2 regions of the Paenibacillus jepli genome follow, and region 2 is predicted to be linked to the other one. Evidence: predicted binding sites of a transcription regulator. Region 2 holds the regulator's gene; the other holds the start of a gene.

Region 1 (3,210 bases), 370 kb from region 2:
CGGCATCCCGGCTGCTGCACACCTCACGCTGCAGCGTGACCAGCGACAGCATGCTGGTCAGGTCGCCGCCGCTCTCGGCGTACCGCTGTTTGACAAAGCTGGTCACAGCTTCATAAAGCGCCTGTTCCTCGGGAGAGAGCTGCAGCGGGATATTCTTGACGATGCGGCGGGTGAACTCGATACCGCCATCTCCCCGGCGGTTGCGGATCATGACGCCTGAGAGCGCATCATGAAGTTCAGTTTCGTTTTTGGGCTGCCGTTTATCGACGACAAAATTGGCCGCAAATTCGCTCTGCCCGCCCAATTGTCCCGGCTTGAGCAGGGTGATCAGATTGTACAGCTCATCAAGCTCATTCTGCACCGGCGTAGCTGTCAGCAGCAGGCAGTATTTTTTGCGCAGCAGGGTTGCGAACTGATAATTGGTAGTTTTTTTGTTCTTCAGCTTATGAGCTTCGTCGATAATCAACATATCGTAGTCCGTGCCGAGCAGCAGCTCGCGATGCGGCTCCCGCTTGGCGGTATCGATCGAAGCGACGACGACATCATAATGCCACGTGTGGGCTTTTTTTTGAGCCACGGCGGCGATTCCGAATTTTTGGTTGAGCTCCCGGACCCACTGAAGCACGAGTGAAGCTGGCACCAGGATAAGCGCCTTTTTGACGAGCCCGCGAACGATATATTCTTTGAGGATCAGTCCGGCCTCGATCGTCTTGCCGAGACCGACCTCATCTGCGAGAATCGCTCGTCCGCCCATGCCGTCCAAAACTTTGCGAGCGGTGGAGATCTGGTGGGGCATCGGATCAAAGGACGGCAGCACGCGCAGACACTGCAGCTCGTCGAAGCTGTCGATTTTGCGCGCCTGCTGGGCTTCGATTGCCAGCTTATAGAGCACCCATTCATCCCAAGGACCGTTTTTGGCCAGACGCTGCTGCAGCTCATCCTGCCAGCTGCGGTCAAAATGAAGCTCGACCAACGGATGGAGTTTGTTCTTGCCGGGCGAGTCCGAACTTGCAGAATGTGTGGAGTTGGCCATTGTTTATCCTCCTTATGAGAGCCTTGCCCTTGCAGGGGCGAGGGCTGGCTGTGAGAAACATTACATGTCTATCAGTATTGCCGCAATCTAGGGGAATCATAAGAGGAACCCGCAAAAACAGGGACACTTCAGGATCGCGACCGCTTGGACAGGCGGAAGGTTGCGTCACCAGATTGTGAGATTTAGAACGGTGGTAATACAATATATAGTATGTTATTATGAAACAAACATACAATATGTAGTGATTGGTTAGTCTGAATGGATCCGAATGATCAATCCTGCAGCAAATGGAGGCGTGGTAAAGATGGCAGAGGTGCAGACCAGCAGCTTGACAGGGTTAAGCGAGAAAATATTCCTGGATCGTTACGCTTGGAAGGCTGATGACCCGGCCGCTGCGAAGCCGGGAGATACCGTGCTGGTCATGATAAAGGATGACCCGAAATTCCCGGCCAAGGAAGCCGGAGAAGTCATCGAGCGTACCGGCAGCCAGGCGACCGTGAAAACAAGAAGCGGGCTGATCGTCACGACCGATGTGGACAAGCTGACCTTGACGCGCGAGCAGACCCCTGAGCAGATGTGGGACCGGCTCGCGGAAGCAATGGCTGCGGTAGAAGAGACCGAGCCGCTGCGCAAGCAGTGGCAGCAGAGGTTCCGGTCGATCCTGGCGGATTGGAAGCTGGTCCCGGGCGGCAGGATCGCCGCAGGGGCAGGGGCGAGCGACGAGCTGACGTTGTTCAACTGCTATGTGCTGCCGTCCCCTCATGACAGCCGTGGTGGCATCATGGCCACGCTCACCGAGATGACCGAGGTGATGGCCAGAGGAGGCGGTGTCGGCATCAATCTGTCGTCGCTGCGGCCCAAACGGGCGGTCGTCGCCGGCGTCAACGGTTCATCGAGCGGTTCAGTGTCCTGGGGCGGCCTGTTCAGTTATACGACCGGGCTGATCGAGCAGGGCGGCAGCCGACGGGGTGCCCTTATGCTGATGATCAACGACTGGCATCCGGATCTGGAGGATTTCATCACGGTCAAGCAAAAGATGGGCGAAGTAACCAATGCCAACCTCTCGGTTTGCGTCAGCAACGGCTTCATGGAGGCGGTCAGAGAGGATCTGGAGTGGGAGCTCGTCTTCCCGGACACCCGGGATCCGGATTATGACCGGCTCTGGCAGGGAGATCTGGCAGCTTGGCGGGAGATGGGCAAGCGGGTCATCCCTTACCGGACCGTCAGAGCACGCGAGGTCTGGCATACGATCATCGAGTCGGCGTGGAAGTCGGCGGAGCCCGGTGTCGTCTTCATGGAACGCTACAATGAGATGTCGAACAGCTGGTATTTCAACCCGGTCATCTGCACGAACCCGTGCGGCGAGCAGGGACTGCCGGCGTGGGGCGTCTGCAACCTGTCCGCGATCAATCTTTCCCGGTTCTACGATGAGACCGCGCATGATGTGGACTGGCAGGAGTTGGGCCAAGTGACGCGATGGGCGGTTCGGTTCCTGGATAATGTCATCGATGTGACACCTTATCATTTCGAGCAAAATGAAGCGAACCAGAAACGGGAGCGCCGGGTCGGTCTGGGGACGATGGGGCTGGCGGAGCTGTTGATCCGGCTGGAGATCCGCTATGGCAGCGAGGAGTCGCTGGGCTTCCTGGACCGTTTGTACGGATTCATCGCCAAGGAGGCGTATCTGGCTTCTACCGAGATCGCGGCGGAGAAAGGCTCGTTCCCGGCTTTCGAGTCCGACAAGTTCTTAAGCAGCGGCTTCATGCGCGAGCTGGCAACGGTGTACCCCGAGGTGGGGGAAGCGGTCCGTGGGCGCGGCATCCGCAATGTAACCCTGATTACGCAGGCGCCTACTGGCAGCACAGGCACGATGGTCGGCACCTCGACCGGCATCGAGCCTTACTTTGCCTTTGAATATTACCGTCAGAGCCGGCTGGGGTATGACAAGCAGCTCGTGCCGATCGCCCAAGTCTGGAAGGACCGGCACCCCGGCGAAGAGCTGCCGGACTATTATGTCACCGCCATGGAGCTGGCGGCGGAGGACCATATCCGGGTGCAGGCGGCGATCCAGCGCTGGGTCGACAGCTCGATCTCCAAGACGGCCAATGCCCCTGCGGACTTCACGGTCGAGGATACGAAACGGCTCTATGAACTGGCCTTCGAGCTGGGCTGCAAAG
Region 2 (3,210 bases):
ATGCGCTGCGCTGGTCGGAACGTGCCATCCTCGTAACCACCGATGATGCCCGCTCCAGCAATTGGCGCAAGATAAGGCTCCACCCAAGCCGGTATGTCCTGCTCATCCGAGAAGCTAGCATACGTAGATGGCTCCTCATTAGCTGGCAGCGCACGTCCCAGCATGGCCACAAATTCCGCCCGGCTCACCTGTCCATTAGGACGGAAGGTGTTATCCTCATAGCCATTGACGATCCCCTTGCTCACAGCTTGCTCGATCGCGGATTTTGCCCAATGATTCGTCAGATCCGTGAAATCAGGAGAAGGTGCGACAGGCTCTTCAGGCCCTGGCGCTGGCTGCTCCGGCTGGGTGGGCTGCTCAGGCTCAGGGTCCACTGGTTCTGTAGGCTCCTGCTCCCCTTGCCATTCCTCGATTGAGTCCTTATCCAGCTGCAGCTCTACCTTGTACTCGTGATCATACAGGAAGGTCGGACTGACCTGCCAGTAGATCTTCACCCAGCCCTCAAGCTTCTCACTCAGATCGTCAACCTCAAACGAGACGACTCGGGTATTGGCTTGCTCGTTCTCCACTACCGTCTCCGGTGTCGCAAGCCCGTTGCCAGTGTCGATTTTGAACCCAATAATCTCCTTGCTCTGCTTTAGAGTCACTTCTACCGTCAACTTGCCGTTTTGCACAATGAGCTTGCCCGGAGTCACGACATAATCCTGCATGACGGAGACCTGGTCGGTATTGTGCTTCAGGAAGGTGTAGTCCAGGCTGTACACACCATCAGCCAGCTGCTGCCCTGTCTCTGCCGCGTATGCGATAGAAGGTCCTTGTTGATTTGTACCGGAAATCGCGGCCCCAGGTGACACCGGTGTTAGCAGAACAGCCATGAGTGCTACAGATGCAGCCGTTGTTTTTATGTACGTATTCAAAATAAAAGCCCTCCACCCTCAATTGATTATCATTCTCATTAACCCAATTGATAAAAGCATACCGCATCCTTCCAGCAGCTGTCAAATTTTTTTTCGTTTAATTTTGCATCGTATGTTTATCATCCTGAAAATAATTATTAAAGACTATCCCCTGGCTCTGACGATGCCCGGTACGTTACAGTCGACGCGTGGCGGGTTTGCCAGCAAATAGAGGAAGAAAGGTGTGTCACAGCTGACAACCAGCGGTTAGCGGACACATCTTGCCGAAGCAACCAAAATTCTTAACGACAAAAAAACAGAGGCATCGCTGCCACTGTTTTTTCGACCATCCTCATGTTCGTTTCGAACGTCTACAGACCAATACAAATTAACGCTCCCTGCTACCGCCCGTCCTTGTCAGACATCGGATGCTTGGATAGCAAACCGGTCAGCTCTTTCATGAACATGTTGATATCCTTGAACTGCCGGTATACCGAGGCGAAGCGCACGTAAGCGACTTCATCAATCGGGTACAGCTGCTCCATCACCAGCTCGCCGATCTGGAAGCTCTCGACCTCAGCCTGTGCCGTGGTCCGAATCTCCTTCTCCACCTCGGAGACGATAACCTCCAACTGATCAATAGAGACTGGTCGCTTCTCGCAGGCTCGGATCAACCCGCGCAGGATTTTATCGCGGCTGAACTCTTCGCGGCTGCCGCCTTTCTTGATGACGATAAGCGGCGTCTCCTCGATCATCTCGAAGGTCGTGAACCGTCGGCTGCACTGCTCGCATTCGCGCCGTCTGCGGATCGATTTATTTTCGTTGGCCGGTCTGGAATCCAGCACCTTGGTACCCGCATAATCGCAATAGGGACATTTCATGTTCGTCATTCCCTCCGTTCTCTTAAAGTATGGGGACAATAATTACCATGTATTCTCGGTTATGATCAGACGAAAATCGCACATAATACTTTTACCAACCGCAAGGAGGTGACACACATGAGCCAAAACCGCAGCAGCAACCAACTGGTCGTACCACAAGCAACAGCAGCGCTGGACCAAATGAAATTCGAGGTAGCGCAAGAGCTGGGTATTGCTATTCCGCAAGACGGATACTACGGCAATATGGCAACTCGCGATGCGGGTTCCATCGGGGGTTATATTACCCGCCGCCTGGTACAGATCGCTGAGCAATCCCTTGCCGGGCAATACAAATAATACTAAGTCTTAATTCGAAAGCCTTGACCACTGCCGAAAGTCAGCCGGTCAAGGCTTTCTTTGGTGTAATGGACGCTAGCCAATTTCACTCTATATAGAACGTCCCTGCCTTCCGTCAAAGTGTCGGATATAAGGACTTATACTTTTCATAGTAATAAAAAACGCGCTTCACATAATGCCTCGTCTCTCCGAACGGAACATCGCTCAATTGATCAAGGGTGCCGTCCCACACCTGCTCCGACATCCAGCGCTTCACATTGCCGGGACCCGCGTTGTACGCGGCCACTGCCGCGATCGTATTCTGATCGAATTGCTTGCTCAGGGAATGAATATACCATGACCCCATCTCGATGCTTACATCCGCGCGATGATGGATGTCATCCATGGTCACAGAAGTAAAATTGGCTTGATCGATAATCCAGTCGGCTGTGTCCGGCATGATCTGCATGATGCCCAGCGCGCCTTTGGACGACTCACGCCCGGTCTGGTAGTTGGTCTCCGAGCGGATGATTGCCGCCAGCAGATATGGATCCACCTTGTAATTGCTTGCACTGGCACGTATATCCTCCCGATAATGAATCGGATACATCATCTGTTCGATACGATCCGAGCGGATGAACAACACGACGGTAGCGACAACTACCGCCAGCAGTACAACTGTACGCATCAGTCGTCTCACCGTTTCACCGCCTTCCGCATAAAGGCTTCCACTTGCTGCTCCGTCTCCTCGAGCGATCCGCTGTTGTCGATGACCCAATCGGCCCTGCTGCGCTTCTCTTCGATATCCATCTGCAGCCCGATTCTCGAGAGCGCCTCTTCCTCCGTCATCCCGGGGGAGCGCGCCAGCAGCCGCTCGACCTGCAAGGGCTGGGGTATGTATACCACTAGCACGCCTTCGTACAGCCCGGCTTGTCCAGTCTCGAATAGCAGCGGTACATCGGCCACCGCCAGTCGGTCAGGGTCCTCGTCTTCATATTGCTGGAGCCGGCTCTGCATCCGCTCTCGGATAGCCGGGTGAAGGATCGCTTCCAGCTCCTTCAACCTCTCCCGGTTGCCGAATACCAGCTTGCCCAGCCCCGGACGATCAAGTGTCCCAT

The links. Region 2 encodes NrdR, which represses ribonucleotide reductase genes. Its sites were predicted from a motif close to AACACNATATATNGTGTT; they were not measured.
Region 1: ABC336_RS03075 (adenosylcobalamin-dependent ribonucleoside-diphosphate reductase) is a predicted target of NrdR. The motif match lies at 1,229-1,246, and genes of this name have one in related genera.

Annotation. Positions count from the first base shown of each region.
Region 1 is NZ_JBDFMD010000001.1:647,049-650,258, reverse strand. Features, by position in the region: gene ABC336_RS03080 (DEAD/DEAH box helicase) at 1-1,033, opposite strand, end outside; gene ABC336_RS03075 (adenosylcobalamin-dependent ribonucleoside-diphosphate reductase) at 1,338-3,210, shown strand, end outside.
Region 2 is NZ_JBDFMD010000001.1:1,019,395-1,022,604, forward strand. Features, by position in the region: gene ABC336_RS04695 (S-layer homology domain-containing protein) at 1-917, opposite strand, end outside; gene nrdR (transcriptional regulator NrdR) at 1,298-1,777, opposite strand; gene ABC336_RS04705 (alpha/beta-type small acid-soluble spore protein) at 1,895-2,113, shown strand; gene ABC336_RS04710 (lytic transglycosylase domain-containing protein) at 2,229-2,792, opposite strand; gene coaE (dephospho-CoA kinase) at 2,789-3,210, opposite strand, start outside.